One region of the Quadrisphaera oryzae genome, then DNA from elsewhere that is predicted to be linked to it. Evidence: predicted binding sites of a transcription regulator. Region 1 holds the regulator's gene; each other region holds the start of a gene.
The links. The regulator LexA, encoded in region 1, represses DNA repair genes until DNA is damaged. The targets are predictions, from matches to a motif close to TCGAACANNTGTTCGA.
Positions count from the first base shown of each region.

Region 2: H7K62_RS21025 (HNH endonuclease signature motif containing protein) is a predicted target of LexA. The motif match lies at 1,358-1,373, and genes of this name have one in related genera.
Region 3: ruvA (Holliday junction branch migration protein RuvA) is a predicted target of LexA. The motif match lies at 1,673-1,688, and genes of this name have one in related genera.
Region 4: H7K62_RS16825 (glycoside hydrolase family 127 protein) is a predicted target of LexA. The motif match lies at 3,188-3,203, and genes of this name have one in related genera.

Region 1 is NZ_JACNME010000005.1:41,207-48,330, forward strand. Features, by position in the region: gene H7K62_RS23840 (glycoside hydrolase family 2 protein) at 1-383, shown strand, start outside; gene H7K62_RS11100 (purine-cytosine permease family protein) at 331-1,800, opposite strand; gene lexA (transcriptional repressor LexA) at 1,897-2,580, shown strand; gene H7K62_RS11110 (Nramp family divalent metal transporter) at 2,577-4,067, opposite strand; gene H7K62_RS11115 (NAD(P)/FAD-dependent oxidoreductase) at 4,128-5,309, opposite strand; gene H7K62_RS11120 (OsmC family protein) at 5,331-5,750, opposite strand; gene H7K62_RS11125 (ATP-dependent DNA helicase) at 5,760-7,124, opposite strand, start outside.
Region 2 is NZ_JACNME010000020.1:37,562-44,685, forward strand. Features, by position in the region: gene H7K62_RS24410 (cell wall-binding repeat-containing protein) at 1-370, opposite strand, end outside; gene H7K62_RS21020 (phosphomannose isomerase type II C-terminal cupin domain) at 526-945, shown strand; gene H7K62_RS21025 (HNH endonuclease signature motif containing protein) at 1,404-3,242, shown strand; gene H7K62_RS21030 (LuxR C-terminal-related transcriptional regulator) at 3,291-3,962, opposite strand; gene H7K62_RS21035 (sensor histidine kinase) at 3,940-5,769, opposite strand; gene H7K62_RS21040 (hypothetical protein) at 5,915-6,361, shown strand; gene H7K62_RS24415 (response regulator transcription factor) at 6,395-7,009, opposite strand.
Region 3 is NZ_JACNME010000004.1:201,868-208,991, forward strand. Features, by position in the region: gene pdxT (pyridoxal 5'-phosphate synthase glutaminase subunit PdxT) at 1-195, shown strand, start outside; gene H7K62_RS09515 (YebC/PmpR family DNA-binding transcriptional regulator) at 267-1,013, shown strand; gene ruvC (crossover junction endodeoxyribonuclease RuvC) at 1,017-1,655, opposite strand; gene ruvA (Holliday junction branch migration protein RuvA) at 1,775-2,425, shown strand; gene ruvB (Holliday junction branch migration DNA helicase RuvB) at 2,422-3,609, shown strand; gene yajC (preprotein translocase subunit YajC) at 3,621-3,974, shown strand; gene secD (protein translocase subunit SecD) at 4,041-6,074, shown strand; gene secF (protein translocase subunit SecF) at 6,076-7,124, shown strand, end outside.
Region 4 is NZ_JACNME010000011.1:20,870-27,993, forward strand. Features, by position in the region: gene H7K62_RS16820 (MFS transporter) at 1-861, opposite strand, end outside; gene H7K62_RS16825 (glycoside hydrolase family 127 protein) at 1,148-3,154, opposite strand; gene H7K62_RS16830 (LacI family DNA-binding transcriptional regulator) at 3,351-4,376, shown strand; gene H7K62_RS16835 (vitamin K epoxide reductase family protein) at 4,399-5,097, opposite strand; gene H7K62_RS16840 (DsbA family protein) at 5,097-5,873, opposite strand; gene H7K62_RS21650 (serine/threonine-protein kinase) at 5,943-7,124, opposite strand, start outside.

The DNA.
Region 1 (7,124 bases):
GGCGCCTGCGGGTGGCCGGCGGGCGCGGCGACGTCGCGGCCGAGGAGCGGCCCCTGGTGCTCAGCGAGTTCGGCGGGGTGCGCTTCACGCCCGCCGTCGATGGCGCAGCGGCGCCCGAGGGCGCGACGTGGGGGTACTCGACCGCCTCCGACGCCGGCGACTACGCCCGCCGCCTGGGCGACCTGCTGGGCGCGGCGAACGCGTGCGTGGAGGCGGGCGGCCTGGTCGGGTGGTGCTACACGCAGCTGGCCGACACGCTGCAGGAGGCCAACGGCCTGGTCACGGAGGACCGCACGCCCAAGCTGCCGCTGGCGCAGCTGCGCGCGCTGGTCACCGGCGAGCCAGCGCCCCCGTCCGCAGGGTCTTCTTCGCCGACGGCGTGAGGAGCAGCTGCCCCACGAAGCCGACGGCCAGGGCGGCGAGCACCCCGAGGTTGGCGTAGGCCCACGGGCCGTCCTTCCCGCCCAGGCCGACCGGCCCCAGCAGGTAGCCCTGCCAGGCGAGCCACGTGGCGCTGGTGTTCACCACCAGCCCCCAGCCGAGGACGGACGACGCCACCAGCAGCGCCACGGCCCCCCAGCGCACCGAGCCGTACTGGCCCGCGGGGTCGAAGAGGGCGGCGTCGTCGTAGGCGCCGGAGCGGCGGACCAGGTCCGCGACGGCCGCCCCCGCCCACGCGGCGATCGGCACCCCGAGGGTGATGAGGAACCCCTGGAACGGGGTGAGGAAGTCGGCGGAGACGAAGACCACGTACACCGCGCCGGCAACCATGAGCGCGCCGTCCACCAGGGCGGCCGCCCAGCGCGGGGCGGGCAGCCCCAGGGACAGCAGCGCCAGGCCGGAGGAGTAGATGTCCAGCACCGCGCCGCCCACCAGGGACAGCACCGCCACCACGGCGAACGGCACGAGGAACCAGGTGGGCAGGCCGGTGGCCAGGGCGCCGATGGGGTCGGTGCCGGCGCCCTCCGCGAACGCCGGCGAGGAGGCCGCGAGCAGCACCCCGAAGCCCAGCAGCACCAGCGGCGCGGCGGCGCCGCCGAACGTCGTCCACCACACCACGCCGGGGCGGGAGGAGTGCCGGGGCAGGTAGCGGGAGTAGTCGCCGGCGGCGTTGACCCACCCGAGCCCGAACAGGGTCATGCTGAACACGGCCGCGCCGAGCAGCGCCTGCCAGGAGCCGTTCGGCGCCGAGGTGATCGCGCCCCAGTCGAGGTCGGGCACCCGCAGCGCGAGGAAGACCGCGGTCAGCACGCCGGTCACCCAGGTGATGACGGCCTGCAGCTTCATGATCGCCTCGAAGCCCAGCACCCCGGCGCCCACCACCAGGGCGACGACGACGACGAGGGCGACCGCCTTGGTGACCGCTCCGCCGCCCCAGCCCAGCGTCGTGAACACGGTGGCGGTGGCCAGCGCCGCCAGCGAGACGAGGACCGTCTCCCACCCGACGGTGAGCAGCCAGCTGATGGCCGAGGGGACCTTGTTGCCGCGGACGCCGTACGCCGCGCGCGAGACCACCATGGTCGGCGCGGACGCGCGGGTGCCGCCGAGGGCGACGAGCCCGCACAGGAGGAACGACGCCACGATCCCGACCACACCCGCGAGCAGCGCCTGCCACCAGCTGACCCCGAAGCCGAGCACGAACGCGCCGTTGGCGATGCCGAAGACGGAGACGTTGGCGGCGAACCACGGCCAGAACAGGCTGGACGGCTTCCCGCGGCGCTCGGACTCGTCGATGACGTTGAGGCCGTTGACCTCGACCCTCGAGAGCGAGGGCGTCTCCTGCTGCGGCACGACGGACACGACGGAACAGTACGGTCTGCGCGCCCCCTGGCCGAGACCCCGACGCGGGTCGAACGCCTGTTTGAGATCGCGTGCTCGATCCACTACGCTGCGTTCGTGGCGACGACAGCCCCGAAGGGGACCTCCAGCCGAGCTGACGACCTCACCAGCCGGCAGCGGGCCGTCCTCGACACCATCCGCGAGTCGGTCTCGAGCCGCGGCTACCCGCCGAGCATGCGGGAGATCGGCAAGGTCGTCGGGCTGCACAGCCCCAGCAGCGTCGCGCACCAGCTGGTGACGCTCGAGCGCAAGGGCTACCTGCGCCGCGACCCCAACCGCCCGCGCGCCATCGAGGTGGTCGACGCCGGCCGCGGAGCGGGCCGCGAGGAGGGCGGCCCCGCCGTCCCCGTGGTGCCGGAGAGCGAGGACACCGCCTTCGTGCCGCTGGTCGGCCGCATCGCGGCGGGTGCGCCGCTGCTGGCCGAGCAGGAGGTGGAGGACGTCTTCGCCCTCCCCCGCCAGCTGGTCGGCGAGGGCGAGCTCTTCACGCTGCGGGTGGTCGGTGACTCCATGGTGGACGCCGCCATCTGCGACGGCGACTACGTGGTGGTGCGCCGCCAGCCCGTCGCCGAGAACGGCGAGGTGGTCGCCGCCATGATCGACGGCGAGGCCACGGTCAAGGTGCTGCAGCGCCGCGGCGGCCGGGTGCAGCTGCTCCCCCGCAACGACGCGTACTCCCCCATCGACGGGACCGACGCGACCGTCCTGGGCCGCGTCGTCACGGTGCTGCGCTCGCTCTAGCCGAAGTAGCCGAGCAGCTTCGGCAGCTGCTGGGCCATGGTCAGCACGGTCGCCGTGCCGTAGATGAGGATGGCGGCCACCAGCAGCGCCAGCCGCACACCTCTGACGCGCAGCGGCGCGGGCAGCAGCCGGCGGTTGGTGGCGATGAGCAGCGCCGAGTAGATGGTCATCATGAGACCGCCGACGGTGGCGGAGACGACGACGAGCGCGATCGGCTGGTCGAAGCCGACCAGCAGCACCACGATGCCGATCGCCACGAGGCCCCAGGTGAGCCAGAAGTAGAGGCGGCTCTCGTCGGCGCCCCTGAGGTAGCTGGTCTTGAGCACGTCCGCGGCCATGCGGCTGGTGTAGTCGGTGATGCCGAGCGCGGCGCCGAACAGCGAGAACGCCCCGATGACCCAGAAGAAGACGCCGAACCAGCTGCCGACGGCCTGCGCCAGCTGCTCGCCCTCCACCCGGACGAACTGGATGTCGCTCGGCAGGTCCTCGAGGCCGAAGACCGTGGAGTAGGCCAGCAGCGAGGTGAAGAAGATCGACACCACGGTGATGGCGACGAAGGTGCTCAGCTGCTCGACGTTGGCGAAGCGCCACCACCCGCGCCAGCGCCGCAGGTTCTCCTCCCCCTCGGGGCCCTCGACGCGGAAGACGTAGCCGGTGCTGGGCACCGCCTCCGGCTCACCGGTGACGGGGCTCTGCAGCCGCGGCACGTAGTGCCCCATGCCGAAGCCCTTGTCGCGGATCCAGTTGGACTGCACGAGGTTCTGCCCGCCGCCGGCGCCGGCGAAGATCATGGCGCCGAAGAGGGTGGCGAACCCCAGCTCGGCCGCGGGGAAGCCGGCCTGCGTGACGATGGTCGGCACGTCGCGCCACGCCGTCGCCGAGATGGCCGCGACGGCGCCCACCACGAGCAGCAGCAGCACGGCGGCCACCTTGACCATCTGGATCTTCTCCAGCGCCACGTAGACGACCGGGGCGAGGGTGAGGATGAGCCCGATGGCCACCAGCAGGCCGATGGCGATGAACCGCGGTGTCCCGCCGGTGAGGAAGCTGATGAGCGTCGCCGAGCTCGTGGCCCACCCCGGCCACAGGTTGGCGCCGTAGGTGAGGACGGCGAAGACCAGGCCCCAGTGCGGCCAGAACCTGCTGAAGCCCGTCACCGCCGTCTCGCCGGTGGCCAGGGCGTACCGCTCGATCTCCATGGTCACGAAGTACTGCGTGACCACCCCCACCACCGCGGCCCACACGAACACCAGCCCCACCTGCGAGGCGATGAAGGGGAACAGCACGAACTCGCCGCTGCTCAGCCCCACGCCGGCGGCGATGATGCCCGGCCCGATGAGCGGCAGCCACCGGCTCGGCGGCTTCGGCAGCGCCCGCACCTGCGGCACCGCGAGCGTCGACCCGCGGAAGGGGTCCAGGACTGACGTGCTGGCGGAGGGGGTGGCGCTCGTCGGTCGCTGACCGGCCGCGTCGTCGCGGGTCGACATCACCCCAACGTGGCGCAGGTCACAGCGGACCGCCACTCCAGGTGGCGGTTCGCTCGAGGATCAGCCGGCGAGCAGGGCCCGGCCCATCCCCGTCACCACGCGGCGCGTGAGGCGTCCGCGGGCCAGGCCGATGTCGGCGACGTCGTCGAAGACGCCGGTGTCCCGGGCCGAGGCGCGCAGCGCCGCGTGCAGCAGCCGGTCGCTGCGGACCAGCCGGGCCGCGAGGTCCGTGTGCCGCAGGTGCCCGACCAGCGCCTCGCCCAGCATGCGGTCGTAGCGGCCACCTCCGAGCGCCGCGCGCCCGGCGAGCACGCCGGACAGGACCGCGTAGTAGATGCCCTCCCCCGTCACGGGGTTGACGAGGCTGGCCGCGTCGCCCGCGAGCAGCACCCTGCCCACCGACCACACACCGCTGCGACCTGTCGAGAGCGGCAGCGGGTGCCCGGCCACCTGCTCGGCGCCGGCCGTGGTCCCCGGCAGCAGCTCCTCGAGTCGCTCCAGCAGCCGCGCGCGCGTGGGCGTCTGCCCCGCGCTCGAGCGCGAGTCCACCAGCTGCCCGAACCCGACGTTCGCGCGCCCGTCCCCGACCGGGAAGGACCACGCGTAGCTGGGCCGGTCGGTGTCGGTGGAGAAGGCGAGCACCTGCACGCCGTCGTGCTCGGGCAGCACGGGCGCGTAGGCGCGCACCGCGATCGCCGTCGTCCCCCGCTTCTGCGGCGGCACGGCCGCCGGGCCCAGGGCCCGCCGCACCTCCGAGTGGGCGCCGTCGGCCCCCACCACGACGCGGGCGCGGACCAGCTCCCCGTCGGACAGGACGACGCCGACCCCGGCGCCGTCCTGCAGCACGTCGCGCACGCGAGCCCGGCGCAGGACGGCGCCCCGGTCGGTGGCGGCCCGCAGGATCCGCTCGTCGAGCACCGCGCGCGGCACCACCTGGGCCGGTCGGCTCATGGCCTCCTCGACCACCGGCACGCCAGGCGCCCCCACCACCGAGATCCGCAGCCGCGGCGCCACCGGCCAGTCGTCGAGCAGGCCGGTGACGCCGACGGTCTCGAGGACGTCGAGGGCGTGCGGGGCCACGCCGTCCCCGCAGACCTTGTCCCGCGGGAAGTCCGCGCGGTCCAGGAGCAGCACCCGGGCACCGGGCCGCTGGTGCAGCGCCCCCAGGGCCGCCGCCGAGCCCGCCGGCCCCGCCCCGACGACGACGAGGTCCCAGTGCTGCTCCAGACCGTGCTGCGTCACACCGGGAGTCTGCCAGCAGGGTCAGGCGGCGAGCCGCACGGTGAGGTCGGACCCGGCGAGGGCCTTGGTGAACGGGCAGATCTGCTGGGCCTGCTCCAGCACGCGCTCGGCGACGTCGTCGGCGAGGCCGCTGACCTCCAGCGTGATGTGGCTCGTGTAGCCGGCCTCCTCGGCGGTGGTCAGCGTCACGTGCGCGGTGACCTGGGCGTCGCTCGCGTCGACGTCCTGCGTGGACGCGGCGATGCCGATCGACTGCTGGAGGCACGCGGCGGTGGCCGCGGCCATGAGGTGCTCGGGAGTGGTGCGGTCTCCCGCTGCCTCACCCGCCAGCTGCGTGGCGGCCTCCAGGACGCCGTCGGAGGTCTTCACGCTGCCGGCGACGGCGGTGGCCGTGGCGTCCTGGACGGTGGTCTGGCTGCTCTTCTCGCTCTGGGTGGTCATGCAGCGACGCTAAGCAGACGCGCTGGCAGCCGCCTCTTGATCACTCGCTGCGGCGTCGAGGCGGCGCAGCGCACCGAGGACGACCTCCTTGTCGGTGGTCGGCCACAGCGGCGGCAGGCTCGCCCGCAGGAACGAGCCGTACCGCTTGGTGGCCAGCCGCGGGTCGAGCAGGGCCACCACGCCGCGGTCGGAGGTGCTGCGCAGCAGCCGCCCGGCGCCCTGCGCCAGCAGCAGCGCCGCGTGGGTGGCCGAGACCGCCATGAAGCCGTTGCCGCCGGCGCGGTCGGCGGCCTCCGCGCGAGCCGAGGACAGCGGGTCGTCGGGGCGGGGGAAGGGGATCCGGTCCAGGACCACCAGCTGGCAGGACGGGCCGGGCACGTCCACGCCCTGCCACAGCGTCAGGGTGCCGAACAGGCAGGTGCGCGGGTCCGCGGCGAACTCCCGCACGAGGTTGGGGACGGTGTCGTCGCCCTGGCAGAGCACGGAGATGCCGTGCTGGGCGAGCCGGTCCCCGAGGGCCTCGGCGGCGGCCTCGGCGGCGCGGCGGGAGGAGAACAGCCCCAGCGCGCGGCCGCCGGCGGCGACGACGAGCTGCTCGACCTCCTCCAGCACCTCCGGCACCGGGCCCTCCCGGCCGGGCTGCGGCAGGTGCTTGGCCACGTAGAGGATGCCCTGCCGGGCGTGGTCGAACGGGCTGCCGACGTCGAGCGCGGTCCACTGCGGCGCCCCGGCCCCCTGCAGGCCGAGCGCACCGGCGGCGGCGTCGAAGGACCCGCCCGGCGTGAGCGTGGCGGAGGTCAGCACCACCGTGGACCCGCCGAACAGGTGCTCGCGCAGCGTCATCGCCACGCTCAGCGGGGCCACGTGGAGAACGCGGGGGCGGGGTTCCTCGCCCGCCGCGTCACGGCGCCAGGCGCCGGGCGCCTCGAGCCACGCGACGTCCTCGCCCGCGCCGTCGGCACCGGGCTGGACCTCGACGAGCCGCTCGGCCACGTCGAAGACCTCGCTCAGCGCGGCGCGGGCGACCTGCTTGCCGGCCGCCGCCTCGCCGTCGTCGTCCTTCCCCGACTGGCCCGACGACCCTCCCTCGCCCTTGAGCCCGGACAGGGCCTCGCGGGCGGCGTCGCGCACGCCCGCCACCGCCAGGCGCACGCCTTCGGGCAGGCCGCGGGGGTAGCGGCCGACGGGGGCCTCCTCGAGCACGGCGCCGAGGTCATCGGAGGCCACGCGCAGGCGCTCGGCCCACGTCGGGTCGAGGCCGCCCTGGCGGCGGGCGGTGGTCGCTGCCTGCGCCACCGCCGCCGCCGACAGCGACCCCGTGGCGACGGAGGTGACCCTGTCGACCAGCTCGTGCGCCTCGTCGATGACGACGAC
Region 2 (7,124 bases), on a different contig from region 1:
CGACGACGCTGATCGCCCCGCTGGGGGTGAGCCGGGCCACGAGCCCGTCGTTGGAGCTGCCGATGTAGAGGTCGCCCGAGGAGCGCTCCAGCGCCACCGACTCGGGGAAGATGACGTCGGCGCCGGTGCCGGTGGTGGCCGTCGCCAAGGTCGAGGGACCACCACCGGCGACCACGGTGAACGAGGGGGTGTGGGGCACCGGCGCTGCTGCGGCGGGCCCGACACCGAGGAGTGCGCTCGTGACGCAGCTCAGCGCGACGGCCCCCGTCGAGCAGGCGAGCCGCAGCCGGCGCAGCCGGTCCAGCCGGTCCGCCGGGCTGACGGGCCCCGCCGAGGACGCACCGGACGCAGCAGGCGGGAGATCACGCACCCGACCACCGTCGTCCCTCCGCGGGATGACGCCGGGGAGGCGCGCCGACCCGCAGCGCACCACTCACGACGCGAAGGCCGCGACCCCCGGAGCGACCGGGCTGGGCCGCGGCGAGAGCACACCGACCACAGATGAGAACCACTATCATCTGGCTGGTGACGGCACAGCTCTCGACCGACCAGTCCCCCGCGGCCCAGCACCTGGAGGACCAGCGCCGCAGCGCGGTCTTCGTCGCGGAGCGGCCCTGGGGCCAGTTCCAGCAGTTCGTGCTGAACCAGCACTGCACGGTCAAGCTCATCACCGTCGAGCCCGGCTGCCGCCTGTCCCTGCAGAAGCACGCCCTGCGCGACGAGCTGTGGCAGGTGCTCGACGTCCCCCTGGACGTGCAGGTCGGCGAGCGGCGGTGGACGGCGCAGGTCGGAGAGCGCGTCTACACCCCCGCCGGGTCCCTGCACCGCCTGGGCAACTCCGGCACGCGGGCCGGCCGCATCCTCGAGGTGGCCTTCGGCCACTTCGAGGAGCAGGACATCGTGCGCCTGGAGGACGACTACGCCCGCCCGGAGACCGACGCCTGACGGGAACCGTCGCCGCAGCCGCGCCGGAAGGGCCCGACGTCCGGCGGTACGCCGCCCGGGTCACCTCCAGCTGCACCCAGTGGATGGACATCGGCACCAGGCCGTCCTCATCCGTCAGCAGCTCGCCGTCCGGTGACACGCGCATCGCCTCCCACCCGACGCGGTGGCGCTCCAGGGCGCGGATCACGAAGCCACCGGAGGGCCGCTCCCGGAGCAGGACGCCGTGGACACGTACGCGACCTGGCAGCGGTGGGCGCACACCATCCGGCCGATGAGCTCCGGCTTTATCCCGGTCACGGGTCGACCCCCCCCACGACCTGGTCAGCGTCCAGAGCCGGTGTCACGCCACGTGGCGTGCTGCTCCGTCCGGGTGCTCTTCAACTTGCAGAGATCATGCTCCTGTGCAGCGGCTTTGCACGGCCGTTCGACTGTCGGTGGTGCCCCCTAGCGTCCTTCCCATGACCTGGATCGGCGCCGAGACGCCCCACGAGGGCTCCCTCGACACCGGTGGTGCGGGCGGCGGCGGCGCGTGGGAGTCCGAGCCGCTGCCGCCGGGCGCCCTCGGCGCCGAACCCCGTCCTGACACCGAGCAGGACGACGACGGCGCCCTGCTCCCCGACCTGCCCCCGCTGCCGCTCGCGGGACCGCTGGCCGACGCCCTGGCCACCGCGCGGGCCGGTGCCGACGCCGCCGCCGAGGCCGCCTGGTACCTGGCGTCGGTGGGTCCCGAGCAGCGGGTGCAGGCGCTGCAGCAGACGTCCCGCGCGCGCGACGTGCTCGACGCCGCCCTGGTCCGCACCCTGGCCAGCTTCACCCCGGACGAGGTGCGCGCCCTGGGCGCGACGTCCCTGGTCGACCTGGTGCTCACGCACACCGGCGCCAGCCCGCAGCGCGCCGGTGCCGAAGTGCGGCTGGCGGGTGTGCTCACGGCCCCGGTCGTGCCGGTGACCGCCGGCGAGCCGGGGGACGGAACGCAGTCCGGGGCGGCGGACGGGGGGCCGTCCGCGGGGACCTCGCAGGTGGGGCTCGGGCGTGTCGGCGCCGTCCACGCCGAGGGGCGACTGTCCACGGACGTCGCCGCGCTGGCGCAGCGCACGGTGGCCGACCTTCCCGCCAGCATCCGCCGCGAGCACGGCCCCGCCGCCGACGCCACCCTCGCCAGGGTGCTGCCCGACCTCACCCACGCCCAGGCGCGGCTGGCGTGCATCGCGCTCGCCCACCGGCTCGACCCGGACCGCGCCGACCGCGGCTTCGACCCGGACGACATCGACAAGCGGTACCTCACCTACACCGTCCACGAGGACGGGACCGTGGAGTTCCGGGGGCGCCTCGACCCGATCGCCGGAGCGGAGTTCAAGGCCGCCATCGACCACCTCTCCAAGCCCGAGCCCACCGTCCGCGCACCGCTCGCGCCGGAGCAGGACGCGCTGCCCGGGCTCGACGGCTCCGGTGACGGCGCCACGGCCGCCGCGGTGGACGACGACGACGACGCGGGCCGGCCGGCGAGCGACGACACGGGCCAGCAGCACAGCCAGGGCCGGGGCGGTGCGTCGGCCGGGGTGCCCGTCCGCGACCCTCGCACCGCACCCCAGCGGCGCGCCGACGCGCTGTCCCGGGTGGTCCGCGCCGGGCGCGCCAGCGACGAGACCCGCGGCGGAGAGCCCGCCCGCGTCATCGTCACCACCACCGACGCCGCGCTGCGCGGCGAGCCCGGCGCCGAGCCGGCGCACTGCGAGACCACCGGCCGCGCCCTCACCACCGCGCAGCTGCGGGTGCTGGCCTGCTCGGGGTCGCTGCAGGCCGTGCGGCTCTCGTGCGAGGGCGCCGACGCCACCGCGCTCTCCCTGGGACGGGCGGTGCGCCTGTTCTCCGCTGGTCAGCGCCGGGCGATGCTCGCACGCGACGGCGGGTGCGCGATCCCCGGCTGCACCGCCCCACCCGGGTGGCTCGAGGCCCACCACGTGCACGAGTGGGCGCACGGAGGCCCCACGGACGTCTCCCAGGGCGTGCTGCTCTGCACGCGCCACCACGTGCTGGTGACCATCGGCGTCTGGGCGGTGCGGATGGTGGACGGCGTGCCGCACGTCAGACCACCACGCAGCGTCGACCCCCTACGACGCTGGGTCATCAACCCGAGGCGCGGGCTGCGGGAGCGCACCTCCGCCACCCTGCAGCAGGTGCTGCTGGAACCCCCCGACCTGTGGTGCGACGACCCGCCGGACCCACCGCGGCCACCGCACCCACCGGGCGACGACACCCCCGACATCCCCTCGACGCACAGCACCTGCGGGTGCTGAGGCGGCACCCCGGCACGCCCTCGCCGGACCTCCCCCCGGTGCGCGACGTCAGACGGGAGGGCGTCGCCCGGAGGTCGCCCACAGCACCGACGCCAGCACCCGACCGTTGTGGATGTCCACCCCCAGCTTCTGGTAGGCGTTCTTCAGGTACCCCTCCACCGTCCGGTCCGACAGCGCTCCCCCGTCCGGGCGGCGCAGCCGGTCGGCGATCTGCTGGTTGGACAGCCCCTGCGCGGCCAGGTCCAGCACCTCCGCCTCCCGCGCGCTCAACGCGTCCAACGCCCCCTCGCGCTCGGCGCGCGCCGCCACCTGCCGGCGCAGGTCCGGGTCCACGTACGAACCCCCGTTGGCCACCCCGTCCAGCACCGCCGCGAACGCCGAGATCCGCGCGATCGACTTCTTCTGCACCAGCCCCACACCGTCACCACCCAGCCGCTGCGCCCGCTGGACGTCCTCGACCTCCATCTCGAAGGAGATCAGCATGATCCCGATCCCGGGGAACCGGGCCCGCAGCGCCTGCGCGGTCTCGAACCCCTCCAGCCGGTTCGGGGGGATCGCCTTGTCCAGCACCACCAGGTCCGGCGGGTCGACCTCGTCGATCCGCGCCAGCAGCTCCGCACCACTGGTCACCGCCAGCACCAGCTGGTGCCCGTACCGCTCCAGCGGCCCGCGGAACGCGGCCAGCGTGAACTCCGAGTCATCCACCACCGCGTAGCGCACGGCTCTCCTCCACAGCTGCGACCTCCACCGGGAAGGTCATGATGATCCGCGTGCCCCGCCCCGGGGGTGAGTCGATCAGCACCGTGCCCCCCAGCTCGGCCAACCGGTCGTTCAACCCCTGGAAGCCGTGACCCCCGGCCCCGGCGGCCGCTCCCCCGCGGCCGTCGTCGTCGACGACCACCGTCACCGCCCCCTCGCGGCAGGTGCAGCTGATCGCCGCAGAGGTGGCCCGGGCGTGCTTGATGGCGTTGGTCAGCGCCTCCGTGACGGCCAGGCGCAAGGTGGTCTCCTGCGGCCCGGTCAGGCCCGCCTGCGCCAGCTCGGCCAGGTCCACCCGCACCGGGAACGGCGCCTGCTCGGCCATGGCCAGCACGCTGGCGGCCAGCTCCACGTGCGACAGGCCCGCCGCGAACTCCCGCAGCTGCGCGGTGGCTTCCAGCACGTCGTCGCGCACCTGCTCCACCTCAGCGCCCAGGGAGGGCAGGCCCGCGTCCTCGCACCGCTCGGCGATGTCCCCCAGCCGGAACGCCAGGGAGAAGTAGCGCTGCTGGGCGCCGTCGTGCAGGTCTCGCCGGATGCGCGCCCGCGTGCGGGCCTCCGCCGCGGTCACCGCCTCCCCCGCCGCCAGCGCCGCGCGCACCCGCGAGGCGTTCGCCTCCCGCTCCTGCGCGGCGATCAGCTCCGCGTGCAGCAGCAGCGCCAGCGGCGCGCTCAGCGCCGCAGCCGCCGTGTCCAGCAGCGGACCGTAGGCGCGCAGGCGGGCGTCCGCGGTGATCCACGCGATGGTGGTGCCCTCGAACACCGGCCCGCCCTCCACCGCCGGGGCCGAGACCGCCGCCACCGTCCGCCCCGCGAACAGGTCGGCGCCCTGCCCCGGCCCGCCCGGGGACCCCTGCGGCACCCGACGCCGCAGCGGGTCCCACAGCACCACCCGCAGCGACCCGTCGAGGAACTCGTGCGCCAGCACCCCCTCCACCGCGGGCAGCGACAGCGACGGCACCGCCGCCAGGCGCCCCAGCAGCCGGCGCCGACGACCCCGCAGGTGCAGGTGGCTCACCAGCACCGCGGCGGGGAAGAGCAGCACCCCGGCGCTCTGCACGGTGAGGTCCTCCGCGAGGGCCGCGCCCTCGATGCCCGCCACGGCGGAGCCGGCCACCAGGCCCGACAGGGACGCCCCCACCACCGCGGGCAGCCGGACCAGCCTGTCGATCGACACGGCCACCACCAGCCGCGCGGCGCACAGCACCGTCACCCACCCGGCCAGCACGAGCGTGCCCAGGCCGAACGCCGCGTTGAGGCCCTCGGACAGGTCCCGGTCCGGGGTGAACAGCTCCGGCCACCACGCGTCCGGTGAGGTGCCCGTCCAGGAGGGCAGCGAGAACATCGACGTGGAGACGAACAGCGGACCGAGGACGACGACGGCGACCGCGGCCAGCGCCGCCCGGTGCCGGCGCCCGCCCGAGAGCAGCTGGGGGAACCCCGTCACCACGTAGATCAGCAGGATCCACACGAAGCCGCTGTAGAGCCAGCCGACGTAGCTGAGCGGGCCCGAGCCCGTCACGGACGCCCAGCTCAGCGGCCACGTGGCGCCGCTGAGCGTGCAGGCCAGCCCAGGACCGGTGGAGCCGTGCGGCGAGGTGGCGATCCACCGCCCCGTGGCGACCAGGGCCGCGCCCGCCAGCACCGAGAGCAGGCAGCTGACCGGGCGTGCGAGGGCGTCGGCGGGCCACACCAGGGCGGTGGTGCCCAGGAGCAGTGCGCCCGCGAGCGCCGTCACGGCGTCCGGGGAGCGCGCGGCGGCTCTCACCCCCGCATCATCGCGGCGATCACCGCGCAGCGGGAGGGGTGCGGTGGGCCCCCGGGTCCGCACGGTGACGGGGCGCCGGGGCCGGTGGGATGCTCGGTGGCACGGCCTCCGCACGCGCCACCGACGGTCGAGGGGAAGTGAGACGGTGTCGAGCGACGACGAGCCCGCGGCCGCTGCGCCGCTGCCGGTGGTGCGGGTGGACAGCAACCTGGGCTACGTCGCCTACGGTCCGGCCGCCGCGCCCGAGGGGATCGACCAGGCGTCCACGGTGCGGCCCGCGCCGCTGGGCCGCCGGGCGCTGGGTGCCCTCACCACCGCGCCGGGGGGTGCGCTGCACCTGCGGGTGTGGGCGGTGGTGCTGGCCTCCCTCGTGCTCCCGGGCAGCGGTCACTGGGCGCTGGGGCGGCGCACCGCGGGGGCGCTGGTCTTCGCCGTCGCCGTCGCCACGGCCGTGACCTCGGCCGCGCACGCGGCGCCCGCGCTGGTGGGGGTGCTGGGGTGGGCGGTGCTGGGGGTCGGGTCGGCGGCGCTGTCGGGGGTGGCGGCGCACCGGACCCGGCGGGTGGCGCGGCAGCTGCTCGAGCGTTCCTGACGGCGACGCGGGCGGCCGACCCGCCGACCCGCGTCAGCGCAGGTCGAGGCGCCGGGCGAGGTCTGCCAGATCCATCCGGGTCTGCGTGGGCAGGCCCTCCCTGGTGGCCTTCTCCCGCAGGCGCTTGAGGTAGGTCTTCACCGTCTCGATGCGCACGCCCATCTCGCGTGCCACGAGCTTGGCCGGCAGCCCCGTGGCGTACCAGCGGAGCACGTCCAGCTCGCGCACTGAGAACAGGGTGCGCAACCGGCGGACCTCCGCCAGGCGGTCGGTCACCACCTCCGCCACGGCCAGCTGGCCGTCCGCGGCGCGCCGCACCACGCGGACCAGCTCCTCCACGGTCCCTCCCGCGGACGCCGCGCCCCGCGCGCCGGCGTCGAGCGCGGCCAGGACGGCGCCGGGCGGGTCGTCGTCGTCGACCAGCACCACCACGGTGCGCCCGTCCGCCACGCCGGCGCGCACGTGGTGCGCGGCCCCGGGCGTGCGGCCCACCACCAGCACGTCGGCGGCCTCCGGCACCCGGGTCAGCACCGTGCGCAGGCCGAGGGCCAGCACGGGACGGGCGTCGAGCACCGTGACCCGGGACGGGGGCGGCCCGCCGCCGTCCTCCGCGTCCCGCGGGGTCAGCTGCTGGTCGCAGCGCTGCACACGTCCTCCTCGCCCCGGTGACCGACCCGGGTGGTCGGCCCCCCAGGCTGGCCGGGAGGGAGGCGGCGCGGCAGCGGGCTCGCCCGGGGGTCGGCCCACGGGCCAGCCCGCGGGT
Region 3 (7,124 bases), on a different contig from region 1:
CGCGCGCCGTGGGTCGAGCAGGTCGGAGACGGCGTGGAGGTGCTCGCGCGCACCCGCACGGCGGCCGCGGCCGACCGCGTGGTGGCCGTGAGGTCGGGCGCCCTGCTCGCCACGTCCTTCCACCCGGAGATCACGGGCGACCACCGCGTCCACGCGCTGTTCGTCCGGATGATCGAGGCCGCCGCTCGGCGGTGAGCGGTGCCGCCCGCCCTCGGTAACATGGGCTGCTGACCTGATCTGACCAGCGAGCCCCGAGGAGGTGTGCGATGTCGGGCCACTCCAAGTGGGCGACCACCAAGCACCAGAAGGCCGTCAAGGACGCCAAGCGCAGCTCGGCCTTCGCCAAGCTCATCAAGAACATCGAGGTCGCGGCCCGCACGGGCGGTGGCGACCCCGCCGGCAACCCGACGCTCTACGACGCCATCCAGAAGGCGAAGAAGAACTCGGTGCCCAACGACAACATCGACAGGGCGGTCAAGCGCGGCTCCGGCCAGGAGACCGGCGGCGCCGACTACCAGACGATCATGTACGAGGGCTACGCCGCCCACGGCGTGGCCGTGCTCGTCGAGTGCCTCACCGACAACCGCAACCGCGCGGCCTCCGACGTCCGCGTGGCCTTCACGCGCAACGGCGGCACCATGGCGGACCCGGGCAGCGTGGCGTACCTCTTCACGCGCAAGGGCGTCGTCGAGGTCCCCGCGGCCGGGCACGACGAGGACGACGTCCTGGGCGCCGTCCTCGACGCGGGCGCCGAGGAGGTCAACCGCGTCGGTGACTCCTTCGAGGTGCTCTCGGAGGCGACCGACCTGGTGGCCGTGCGCACCGCGCTGCAGGAGGCCGGCATCGAGTACGACTCCGCCGAGGCGCAGTTCGTCCCGTCGATGCAGGTCCCGCTCGACGGCGAGCAGGCGCGCTCGGTGCTCAAGCTCATCGACGCCCTCGACGACCTCGACGACGTGCAGAACGTCTACGCGAACCTCGACGTCCCGGACGGGGTCCTCGAGGACGCCTGAGCCTCACCGCGTCTTCGCGGGGAGCTTCCACTCCTTGGGCTGGGCCCGTGCCGCTGCGGCGGCACGGGCCCACGCCGTCTGCGCCGCCGTGGGGGCGCCGGCGCTGCCGGCGACGGAGGCGAGCGGGTCGTGGTGGTACGCGGTGTCCTGGCCCGCGGCCAGGGCCGTCGGGCCGCCGCGCCACAGGTGGCAGATCGCCAGCGCCAGCCCGTCGGCGGCGTCCGCCGGCCGCGGGGCCTCCGCCAGGGCGAGGATCTTGGTGATCATCAGGGTGACCTGCGCCTTGTCCGCGCGCCCGTTGCCGGTGACGGCGGCCTTGACCTCGCTGGGAGTGTGGGTCGCCACCGGGAGGCCGTGCTGGGCCGCGAGCATCATGGCGATGCCGCTGGCCTGCGCCGTGCCCATGATCGTCGAGACGTCGTTGCGGGCGAAGACCCGCTCCACGGCCACCGCGTCCGGGAGGCACTCCCGCAGGACGGTGGTGAGCCCGTCCGCCACCTGCAGCAGGCGCTGCGCCAGCGGGAGCTCCGGCTCGGTGCGGACCACTCCGACGGCCACGAGCTTCGCGCGGCGGCCCGGCAGGCCGTCCACCACGCCCCACCCGCAGCGGGTGAGGCCCGGGTCGACCCCCATGACGCGCACAGGGCCACCCTCGCACGTCGCACGCCCGTTCGGGTGACGCCCCGTCACGTGGCGTCACGCCGTCGCCGCGGCCCGCGGGGTGTCGGTGCCCCGTGCGAGGCTTCCCGGGTGATGAGGTCATGATCGCTTCGGTCCGCGGCACCGTGCTCTCCCTGCGGCTCGACGGCGTCGTCGTGGAGGTGGGGGGCGTCGGCATGCTCGTCCACACCACCCCCCGCGCCCTCGCCGACCTGCGCCGCGGCTCCGAGGCGCTGCTGCACACGAGCCTGGTGGTGCGCGAGGACTCCCTGACCCTGTTCGGGTTCGCCGAGGCCGACGAGCGCGAGGTCTTCGAGGTGCTGCAGTCCGTCACGGGCGTCGGTCCCCGCCTGGCGCTGGCCGTGCTGGCGGTCCACTCGCCCGAGGAGCTGCGCGTCGCCGTCGCCTCCCAGGACCTCGTGGCCCTCAAGCGCGTGCCGGGCATCGGCCAGAAGGGCGCCCAGCGCATGGTGCTCGACCTGGCGGACCGGATCGGCGCCCCCAGCGGTGAGGTCCCGGCGCCGCGGGCCGGCCGCGCCGCTCCGGTCGCCGCCCCGGCGGCCGCGAAGCCCGCTCCCTCCCCGGTGGTGGAGGCGCTGGTCGGCTTCGGGTTCTCCGCGAAGCAGGCGGAAGACGCCGTGGCCGCGGTGACCGCTGACGACGCGGAGGGCGCCGCGGAGGGTGACGGCGGGTCCTCCGCCGAGCTCGCGACCACGCTGCGCGCCGCGCTGCGCCACCTCGGGCGGCACTGATGGCGGACCGCTCGCGCGAGCTCTCGGGGCAGCCGGGAGGGCCGGAGGAGGACGACGGCGCGCTGGGGGTCCGCCTCGTCGAGCCGGGAGCGGACGACACCGAGCGCGCGGCCGAGAGCGCGCTGCGCCCCAAGCGCCTGCGCGACTTCGTCGGCCAGCAGGTGGTGCGCGCCCAGCTGTCGATCGTGCTGGAGTCGGCCCGCGCCCGCGGCCGCGCCCCCGACCACGTGCTGCTCTCGGGGCCCCCGGGCCTCGGGAAGACCACGCTGTCGATGATCATCGCGGCCGAGCTGGGCACCAACCTGCGCATCACCTCCGGTCCGGCCATCCAGCACGCGGGAGACCTGGCCGCGGTGCTCACGTCCCTGGAGGAGGGCGACGTGCTCTTCGTGGACGAGGTGCACCGCGTGGCGCGCCCCGCTGAGGAGCTGCTCTACGTGGCCATGGAGGACTTCCGGGTGGACGTGGTGGTCGGCAAGGGGCCGGGCGCCACCGCCATCCCGCTGGACCTGCCGCCGTTCACCCTGGTCGGGGCCACCACGCGCGCCGGGCTCCTGCCCGCGCCGCTGCGCGACAGGTTCGGCTTCACCGCCCACCTCGACTTCTACTCGCCCGCGGAGCTGCAGCAGGTGCTGCACCGGTCCGCCGCCCTGCTCGGGGTGGCGCTGACCAGCGAGGGCGCCGCCGAGGTCGCGCGCCGCTCCCGGGGCACGCCCCGCATCGCCAACCGCCTGCTGCGCCGCGTGCGCGACTGGTCGCTCGTGCGCGGCAGCGGGGCCACCGGGGGCGGGGCCGTGGTGGACGAGGCGTCGGCGCGCGCCGCGCTGGAGGTCTACGAGGTCGACCCGCTCGGCCTGGACCGGATCGACAGGGCCGTGCTGCGCGCCCTGTGCCGCACCTTCGGCGGCGGCCCGGTCGGGCTCTCGACGCTCGCGGTGTCCGTGGGGGAGGAGGCCGAGACCGTCGAGACCGTCGTGGAGCCGTTCCTCGTGCGGGAGGGCATGATCGGCCGCACCCCGAGGGGCCGGGTGGCCACCGACGCCGCGTGGCGCCACCTCGGCCTGGAGCCGCCGCTGCAGCGCCCTGGCGGGCTGCCCGGGCAGCTGGAGCTGGGGGAGCCCGGCGGGGGCCGCTCCCCGGAGCACCTTCCGCGAACCCCGGATGCTCCCGGCGACGGCAGGTAGGGTCGCTGCCGATGGACGCCTTGATCCTGCTGCTCCCGATCGCCCTGCTGCTCTTCCTCATCCTGCGAGGACGCAAGCAGCAGCGGTCGGTCTCCGACCTGCAGGCCTCCCTGGCCGTCGGCCAGCGCGTCATGACGGCCTCCGGCCTCTACGGCACGGTCGTCGACGTCACGGACACCACCGTCGACCTCGAGCCGTCCCCGGGCGTGCGCCTGACCTGGGCCCGCGCCGCGGTCGCCCGCGTCGTCGACGAGCCCAGCACCACCTCGCCCACCGAGCCGGAGGCCCTGCCGCCGGTCTCCGGTGGCACCGCCCCCGGCGCCGCGGGCACCGCTGACGAGGCGCCGGAGCGCCACGACCGCTGATCCCGCGCCGCACCCGCGCCGCTCACCGCCGACCCCCGGGCCGGCCTCCGTCCGGAAGAGACCCCGTTGGCACGCTCCCGATCCTCAACGTCCCGCGCCCGGCGCTCCCTGCTCTGGCTGACCGCGGTCGTCGCCGTCCTCGTCGCCGGTCTCGGGTCGGCGGTCCGCTTCAGCGACGCCGGCTGGACGCCCAAGCTGGCCCTGGACCTGGCCGGCGGCACGCAGATCATCCTGACGCCGCAGCTGCGGGGCGGTGAGACCGCCAACCAGATCACGCCGCAGACCATCGCCGACGCGATCACCATCATCCGCCAGCGCGTGGACTCCTCCGGCCTCACCGAGGCGGAGATCACCAGCTCCGGCGGCAACAACATCGTGGTCAGCCTCCCCGGTGACCCGGCCTCGCAGTCGGGCGCCGTCGCGCTGGTCTCGCAGTCCGCGCAGATGCGCTTCCGGCCGGTCCTCTACGTGGCCTCGGCCGCCCCCGCGGCGGCGGCCACCCCGACCGCCGGCGCCACGCCCACCGCCGGTGCCACCCCGACTGACGGCGCCACCCCCGCCGCGACCGGCGAGGCCCCCGCGGCCAGCCAGAGCGCCACCGGCGGCGCGGCGCCGTCCGAGAGCCAGCAGGGCAGCCGCCTGCCGGGAGCGCTGCTGTCGGGGGCCACTCCGTCCGCCGCGGCCTCCGGAGCGGCGTCCAGCGCGGCGGCGAGCCCCGCGGCGTCCAGCACCGCGGCGACGCCCGCCCCGAGCCCGACCAGCCCCAGCGACCTCAGCCAGGTCACCCCGGAGCTGCTCGCGAAGTTCCAGGCGCTCGACTGCAGCAACCCGGTGCAGGTCGGCACGCAGCTGGACGACGTCGTCACCGGGCCCATCGTCACCTGCGACAGCACCGGCGCCGAGAAGTACATCCTCGGTCCGGTCGAGGTCGAGGGCACCGACATCAGCGACGCCACCGCCGGGCTGCGCACCACCAGCACCGGCGCCACCACCAACGAGTGGGTGGTCAACCTCAGCTTCGACAGCCGCGGTCGCGACGAGTTCGCCACGACCAGCACCCGGCTGTTCGGCCTGCAGGCCCCGCAGAACCGCTTCGCCATCGTCCTCGACGGCACGGTGGTCTCGGCGCCGACCATCCAGAGCCCCATCACGGACGGCAACGCCCAGATCAGCGGCTCCTTCACGCAGGACTCCGCCACCACGCTGGCGAACCAGCTGAAGTTCGGCGCCCTGCCGATCTCCTTCACCACCCAGAGCGTGGACCGCATCTCCGCCGTCCTGGGCACCGAGCAGCTGGAGCGAGGTCTCCTGGCGGGTGCCATCGGCCTGCTGCTGGTGGTCCTGTACTCCCTGGCGCAGTACCGGGCCCTCGGCCTGGTGACCGTCGCCAGCCTGGTGCTCGCCGGAGGCATCTCCTACCTGCTGACGGTGCTGCTGGGCTGGTACCAGGGCTACCGCCTCAGCCTGGCCGGCGTCGCCGGCTTCATCGTCTCCATCGGCATCACCGCCGACTCGTTCATCGTGTTCTTCGAACGCGTCCGGGACGAGGTCCGCGAGGGCCGGTCCCTGACGTCGGCCGTGGAGACGGGCTGGGCCCGTGCCCGTCGGACGATCATCATCTCCGACGTCGTGAACTTCATGGCGGCCGCCGTGCTGTACTTCCTCGCCGTCGGCGGGGTGAAGGGCTTCGCCTTCATCCTCGGTCTGACCACGGTCATCGACCTGCTGGTGGTGGCGCTCTTCACGCACCCCGTGCTGGTGCTGCTGGCCCGGCGGAGGTTCTTCGCCTCGGGCCACCGGCTCTCCGGCTTCGACGGCGAGCGCCTCGGCCGCGCGCCCGCCTACGCCGGTCGCGGACGCGTGCGCACCCCCGTCGAGCAGGCCCCCCGCGCGGCGAGGTCGCGCTCGAGGGACGGCGAGGGCGCGTCCTCCGGCAGCGGCTTCGACACCCCCGACGACGGCGCCGAGCGCCGCGAGCCGGTGACCACCGGCTCGGGGGGCCGCACCACCATCGCCCAGCGCCGCGCCGCGGAGGCAGCGCGCCAGCGCGGTGCCGACGGGGACGACGGCGCCTCCGGCACGACCACCGAGGAGCGCTGACATGCCGTCCTTCTCCCAGTTCGGCAACGACCTCTACGCCGGCAGGCGCGGACTCGACGTCATGCGCACCCGCCGCGTCTGGTACGCCGTGGCGGCGGTCATGGTGGGCCTGTCGGTGGTGCTGCTGCTCACCAAGGGCCTCAACGCGGGCATCGAGTTCCGGGGCGGGTCGGAGTTCCGCGTCTCCGGCGTGAGCACCACCGCCCAGGACCCGGCGGAGGCCGCCGTCCGCTCCGTCGTGCCCGACGGTCAGCCCCCGCTCATCTCCACCGTCGGCGACAACGCCATCCGCGTGCAGACCGAGCAGCTGAGCCAGCAGCAGACCGACGCCGTCGCCAGCGCGCTGGCGAAGGGCTACTCCGTGCCGGCCGGCAACGTCACCGACTCCTTCGTCGGTCCCAGCTGGGGCGCCGACGTCACCAGCAACGCGCTGACGGGCCTGGGCATCTTCGTCCTGCTGGCGGCGGTGGTGCTGGCGCTGTACTTCCGCACCTGGAAGATGTCGGTGGCGGCGCTGGTGGCCCTCGTCCACGACGTGGTGATCACCGCCGGGGTCTACTCGCTGTCGGGCTTCGAGGTCACGCCCGCCACGGTCATCGGCTTCCTGACCATCCTCGGCTACTCCCTCTACGACACCGTGGTGGTCTTCGACAAGATCCGCGAGAACACCGAGCACGTGCTCTCCAGCGGCTCCAAGACCTTCGCCGAGGCGTCCAACCTGGCGGTCAACCAGACGCTGGTCCGCTCCATCAACACCTCGGTGGTCGCCCTGCTCCCCGTCGCGTCGATCCTCTTCATCGGCGCGCTGCTGCTGGGTGCGGGCACCCTGCGCGACATCTCGCTGGCCCTGTTCGTCGGCATCATCGCCGGCACGTACTCGTCGGTCTTCCTCGCGCCGCCGCTGTACGTGCAGATGCGCGAGCGCGAGCCCGACATCGCCCGCCAGCGCGAGAAGGTGCTCGCCCGCCGCGGCGGCACCGCCGTCCCCACCACGGGCTCCACGTCGGCCGTGTCCGCCGGTTCCGGAGGCGACCGCGGTGACGGCACCTC
Region 4 (7,124 bases), on a different contig from region 1:
CACCACGAGCGGTGACGGCCGGTGCTGCAGGGCGCCGAAGACGAACCCGCCCGCCAGCGACGCCAGGCACCAGACGGCGAAGACCAGGCCGAGGTGCGGCACGGCGTCCCACGACGTCATGACCGCCGAGAGGGCGGTGTCGGTGCCGCTCACGGTGACGGTGGCCGCCGACGTCACGAGCAGCAGCGCCACCACGGGCCGGCTCAGCCAGCTGCGCAGGCGGGGCCGCGCCGCGCGCTCGCCGTCGGCGAGGGTGCGCGCGAGCTCCCGGGTGAGCTCGGCGTCGCGCACGGGCGGGTCGAGCGCGTAGAGGGCGGCACCGGCCACGAGCACCAGGCCGGCGACCGCCGCCAGCGTCGTGGTGGCCGTGGTGGCCGTGTAGAGGGCGATGCCGGCAGCTGGTCCGACCGCGAAGCTGACCTCCACCGCCATGGAGTCGAGCGAGAAGCCGGGGCGGCGCTGCTCGGGCGCGAGCATCGCCGCCAGCGCCTGGCGGGTCACGGAGAACACCGGCAGGGACAGCACGCCCGCGAGCAGCGCGGCGGGCAGCAGGACGGCGTACTCCAGGTGCGGCGCCACGGTCCAGAAGGCCGTGGACGCGACGGTGGTGACGGCCACCACGGGACGCAGTCCCACCCTGTCGACGGTGCGGCCGACCAGCGGCGCGCCCACCGCGGCGCCCACCGCGAAGGCGGCGCCGAGCAGGCCGGCGAGCCCGTAGCCGCGCCCGAGGTCGAGCACCACGTGGAGGGTGAGGACCACCGGGGCGGCGGCGATGGGGATCCGGGCGAAGAGCCCGATGAGGATGACGGCGGGGACGCCGCGGCGCGCGAGGACGCGGCGGTAGACAGCGAGCGACAACGACGATCCGTTCAGGTACCAGCGCCGACGGGCGCAGCGGCCGGGTCAGCACCCCGGCGGTGGGCCGGCCCGTGACGCGGACCCGCAGTGTCGACAATGCCAGACCGGCGCCGCTGATTCCCCACCGCGCAGGGCCACCCGCGTGGCGGATCGCCGGTCGGCACCGTTCTGCGCCACCCGATCCGTCGCCAGGGGGGCCGAGAACCGGTCGAGGACGCCCGTCGGGGCCGCTCGCGCACCCGGCTGGACGGGCGGGCGAGCGGCCCCGGCGGGAGTTCGGGCGGAGTCAGCGCACGGGCAGCCAGACCCGCATGGGGCCCACCCCGCGGTTGGCCCACACCGCGTAGGGGATGGCGGTGAGCTCGACGTCCTCGCCCTGGTCCGGCTCGGGGGCGGTGGCGGGCAGCCAGGTGGCGGCCGCCCCCTCGTGGCCCGCCGAGCGCCCGCGGGGGTGGAGGACGACGACCCCGCCGAGGAGGTCGTCGCGGCGCTCCGCGCCCACCGGCGCGCTCGCGTCGACCACGACGTCGTCCACGAGGACCCCGTCGGGCTGGTCGACCTGCTCGAGGGCGTAGACGAGCGGACCGCGCTCCAGGGCGACGGCGCCGCGGGCGTCGTCCACGCGGCGGTCGGCGCGGGAGAGCCGCACGTCGAGCGGCAGGTCGAGCTGGAGGACGTCGCCCGCGGCCCAGGCCCGGGTCACGCGCAGGTAGCTGCCGGGCTGCGGGGCGAGCTCGTCGTCCCCGACGCGGGCGGTGGCGCCGGCGGCCCACGCGGGGACGCGGACCGACAGGGTCCACTCAGCGCCGTCAGCGGGCTCGCCCTGGCCGACCTCCTCCACGCGCACGCGGACGCCGCCGTCCCACGGGTACCCCGTCTCCACGGCGAGGCGCACAGCTCCCACGCCGTCGACCTCCGCGGTCAGCGAGCTCGGGGCGAACAGGTGCAGCTGGACGCCCGCGGTGCCGTCGACGGCGCCCGTGGTGGCGAGGTACCCGTCGAGGCTGGAGAGCGTCCGCATGATGTTGGGCGGGCAGCAGGCGCAGTCGAACCAGCCGCGACGGCCGTGGGCGGGGCTGCGGTTCTCGAACGGGTGCGAGGAGTCCCGGAACTGCAGCGGGTTGACGTAGAAGTACTCGTCGCCGGACAGGGAGACGCCCGCCGGGAACCCGTTGTGGAGCATCCGCTCGGCGGCGTCGGCGTACCGGGCCTCACCCGTGGCCAGGAGCATCCGCCAGGCCCACTGGACCCCGCCGATGGCCGCGCAGGTCTCGGCGTAGGCGCGGTCGCTGGGCAGCTCGTACGGGTCTCCGAAGGCCTCCCAGTCCCAGCGCGACCCGAGACCGCCGGTGATGTACGTCTTCGTGGCCCACATGTGGGCGAACTGGCGCTCCAGGGCCGCGAGCAGCTCGGCGTCCCCGGTCTCCGCCGCCACGTCCGCAGCCCCGGCCGTGAGGTAGACCGCGCGCACCGCGTGGCCCTCCACCGTGGTGGCCTCGCGCACCCGGACCCGGTCGGAGAAGTAGGTGCTCTCCTTGCCGTGCCCCTCGATGATCCCGGTGCCCCGCGCCTCGACCATCCACCGCGCCAGCTCCAGGTAGCGCCGCTCGCCGGTCTCGCGGAAGAGCTCCACCAGGCCCATCTCGACCACCGGGTGGCCGTCTATGTCACGCACCTGGCCCTCGCCGTCCCCGAAGGTGGCGTCGAGGTGGTCGGCGAGCTTCACGGCGACGTCGAGGAGGCCGCGCTCCCCCGTGGCGCGGACGACGGCGACGGCGGCCTGGAACAGGTGGCCCGCGCAGTACATCTCGTGGCTCCACGGCAGCTCCGCGTAGCGGCCGCGCCTCATGAGCGAGCCGTCCTGCTCCTGGACCACGGAGTCGAGGTAGCCGTCCTCGGCCTGGGCGGCGGCCACGACGGCGGTGAGCTCGCGGATCCAGCCGAGCAGCTGCTCGCTGGGCTCGCGCCCGTGCTCCCACGCCGCCGCCTCGAGCCACTTGTAGACGTCGGAGTCCATGAAGATCGGACCGGTGACCCGCGCGCCCTCGGGGGCGGTGCCCGCCGCGATCCGCAGGTTGGTGAGGTTGCCGGCGCTCTCCAGCCGCTCACGGCCGGAGGGGATCGCGTTGTCGCGGTTGGCGCGCTGGCGGTCGGCCCAGTAGCCGCCGGTGATGCGCGCGGCGCCGGGGGCCACGGGCTGCAGGGGCGTGGCGCCCGGGGTGGGACGCGCCGGCCCGGCGGTCGTCACCGCGCGGGTGGGGGCGGTGGTCGAGGCAGTGGTCGTGGTGGCCACGCGGATCCTTCTCTCGCAGCGTTGCGGAACAGCCGGAACACGTTTTCTCAACCGTAGTCACCGCTCCGCGGCAGGACAACCCCGCGCCGGTGATCCCTTGCGCGGTACTCTCGGCCCCCGGCGGCGCCGGGGACGGAAAACCCGGAACGCTGTTGCTGGGTGCAGTGGGGCGCAGCTGAGCGGACGGGAGGGCGCGATGACGGGCAGGGCCGTCCCGCGGCGAGCGGTGCCGCGCATCGTGGACGTCGCCGCGCTGGCCGGAGTCTCCCCCGGCACCGCGTCCAAGGCCCTCAACGGCACCGGGCAGCTGCGCGCGGGGACCGTGGAGCGGGTCCGCCGCGCCGCCGACCAGCTCGGCTTCACCCCCGACGGCGTGGGGAGGGCCCTGTCGTCGGGGCGCAGCTTCACCGTGGGCCTGGTCACCACCGACAGCTTCGGGCGGTTCACCATCCCCGTGCTCCAGGGCGCGGAGGACGCCCTCGGCGCCGGTGACATGGCCGTGCTCCTGTGCGACACCCGCGACGACGCGCTGCGCGAGAAGCACCTGCTGCGGATGCTCGTGAGCCGCCGGGTGGACGGGATCATCGTCACCGGCCGGCGCACCGACCCCCGCCCGCCCGTGGACCTGGGCGGCGCCCCGCCCGGGGCGGTGCCCGTGGTCTACGCCTTCCAGCCCTCGGCGCGCGCGGGCGACACCAGCGTGGTGGTCGACGACGCGGCCGGCGCCGCCGACGCCGCCCGGCACCTGCTCGACCTCGGCCGGCGGCGCGTGGGCCACGTCACCGGGTGGCAGGAGCACCACAGCGCGCGGGCCCGCGCCGAAGCGGTGGCGGCGGAGCTCGGAGACGCAGCCGCCGGCGAGCCGCTCTTCGGCGCCTGGAGCGAGCAGTGGGGGCGCCAGGCCGTGGACGTCCTGCTGCGCCGCCACGCCGACCTCGACGCCGTCAGCTGCGGCAGCGACCAGATCGCCCGCGGGGTCTGCGACCGGCTGCGCGAGCTCGGCCGCTCGGTGCCCGAGGACGTCGCCGTCACGGGCGTGGACGACTGGGACGTCATGGCGCTGGCCTCGCGCCCGCCCCTGACCACGGTGGACCTGCGCCTGGCCGAGGTGGGCCGGCGGTCCGCCCAGCTGCTGCTCGACGCCGTGGACGGCCGGGAGGTGCCGTCGCGCACCGTGCTGCCCGCCCAGCTGGTGCTGCGCGCCTCGACCCTGGGCAGCTGACCGACCGGCTCCCCGGGGACCGTCAGACCAGCGCCAGCCAGCTGGACCAGAAGGCCTGCGCCACGAGGACGACGACGGCGAGGTAGCTCAGCACCACGGCCACGAGCCGGTACTCGGCCAGCGTCGCGGCGGCGCGGCGCAGACCCGCGGGCACCGGGACGACCCCGCGGTCCAGGCTGTCCGCCGTCGTGGTCCAGAACATCGGGATGACCACCGCCCACACCACCATGCAGTAGGGGCACAGGGCCTTGATCTCGTACAGGCTCTGCGTGATCAGCCAGCTGATGAAGACCAGCCCCAGCGTGATGCCCACCTGCCAGCCCGCCCGCACCCACCGGGGCAGGCCCACGCCGGACAGCAGCAGCACCCCGAGGGTGGTGGCGATGGCGAACGCGGCGATGCCGAGCAGCGGGTTGGGGAACCCGAACAGCGCCGCCTGCGGCTGCGACATCACCGACCCGCAGGAGATGAAGGGGTTGACGTCGCACGAGGGCTTGTAGGCGGGGTTCGCCGCCAGCTTGAACCGCTCGACGGTCAGGGTGAAGGCGGCGAGGAAGCCGATGGCCCCACCGGCGGTGAGCAGGAGCCCGAGGCGCCGCGGGGAGACCGGGTCCGCCGAGAGGTGCCCCTGAGCAGCGCGGACGTCCTCGCCGTCGTCGTCCCGGGAGGACGGTGACGACGCCCGGGGGGCGGGCGGCCGCACACCGCTGCGCGTGCTCATCAGCCAGCGATCCCGAGGGCGGTGGCGATCTCCTGCTGGGTGGGGGCCCCCTGGCCGCTGGCGCCGGTGAGGGGCTTGCCGTCGACGAAGACCGTGGGGGTGCCCTTGACCTTCGGGCCGTCACCGCTCTGGGCCATGGCCGCCTGCGTGGTCTGCTTGACGAAGCCCTCGTAGGTGCCGTCGGCGATGCACGAGGAGACGTTCTTGGCCCCCGCCTGCTCGGCGATGCCGATGAGCTTGTTGTCGGTCAGCCCGTTGCCGTTCTCCTCCGGCTGCTGCTGGTACATCGCCGTGTTGTAGGCGAAGAAGTCGAAGCCCTGCTGCCCCACCACGCAGAAGGCCGCGTTGGCGGCGCGTGTGGAGTAGCGGTTGCCGTTGGACATCTGGTCCAGGAAGGAGATCGGCCGGTACTCGATCTTGAGCGTCCCGGCCTTGGCCTGCTGGTCCAGCCACGGCCCCACGGTCGGCTCGTACGCCTTGCAGACCGGGCACTGGTAGTCCTCGAAGAGCGTCACGGTGTGCGGCGCCGAGGCGCTCCCGACGATGATGCCGCCGTCGGACGTGACCCCGGCCGGGGCGGCAGCCGGCTCTCCGCCGCCGGCGCGGCTGATCCCGAAGGCCACCGCGCCGATGACCAGCACCAGCGCGACGGCCGCGGCGGAGATGGCCAGCACGCGGTTGCGCCGCTGCTTGCGCGCCTGCGCCTCCCGCATCTGGCGGGCCTTCTCGCGCGCGGCGTCGCGGCGGGCGTCCTTGGTGGTGGGCCGGTCGGGCACGGGGCTTCCTCCAGGGTGTCCGGTCAGCCCACAGGGTACGTGCGCCGCCTGGGAGGTCCCTGGAACGCGTCAGCCGAGTCCGGGCGGCGCGGTGGTGAGGGGGGTCCAGTCGGGCGCACCGCCGCTGTTCACCACCACGATCACGCAGGCCAGGAGCACCAGCGCGAGCACCGCGACGGCCACCAGGCTGCCCGTGCGGCGCGGCAGCGCACCGCGCACCGCCGTGCGCGAGCCGCGGCGCACCGTGCGGCTGCCCGGCCCCCACCAGGCGGTGACCGTCCCGACCGCGACCGCCGCCGCCAGCGGCAGCGCCTGCCCGGGCACCGGGGTGCTCTGCGGGGCGATGGCCCAGCCGACCAGGAAGGCCGTGCTCACCGCCATCGCGGCGGGCAGCAGGAGCGCGGGGACCGAGGTCAGCACGGCCAGCACCAGCTGACCGGGCAGGGCCAGGGCCACCACGGCCCCGTCCGTGCGGCGCGGGCCCCTCTCGTAGCGGCGCCGGACCGTCGCCGCCACGGCCCGGTCCACGGTGCGCGCCAGGACGACGGCGCAGGCGACCGCGACGGCCGCCACCAGCGGCGCGACGGCGCCCAGGGCCGCGGCCACGAGCAGCAGCAGGAGCAGCACCGCCCCCGTGGCCGGACGCCCGGGCTCGGCGCCCTCCCCGATGGGCGCGTACGGGGACTCCGGCGGTGCGGGCTCCGGCCGCTCGTACCCCCGCGGCGGCTCGTAGGCCTCGGTCGGGAGCGGGCGGGCCCCCGCGCGCTCGGCGTCGTCGTCGTGGAGGACGGCCGGGGAGCGGTGCGGTCCACCCGGGACCGCGCGGTGGGCGCCGTCGTACCCGGGACCGGGGTCGCGGGGCGCCACGGCCGGCGGCGGGACGACCTGGGTCTGGTCGAGCGAGGCGTCCGACGGCAGCACGCGCGTGCTGTCGGGCTGGCGCGCCCCCACCACCTCGGTCGGTGCGGCGGGCGCGAGCCCGCGGGCGGGGGGCTCGGGCCACGGGACGGGCGCCGCCTCCGGCGGGGCACCCCGCAGCGGCGGTGCGGACTCCGGCATGACGCTGGTCTCGGGCAGCACCGTCGACGCCACCGCCGCGGGGGCGGCGGGGGCTGGCGGCGCGGCGGCGACGGCCGCCGTGGGCGCCGCGCTGGAGCCGGTGCGCACCGGCGGCCAGGTGCCCGCCCCGGGGTCCAGGAGCCCCTGCACGGCCTGGCGCAGGCGGCGCGGGGCCGGCCGGAGGGCGGGCTC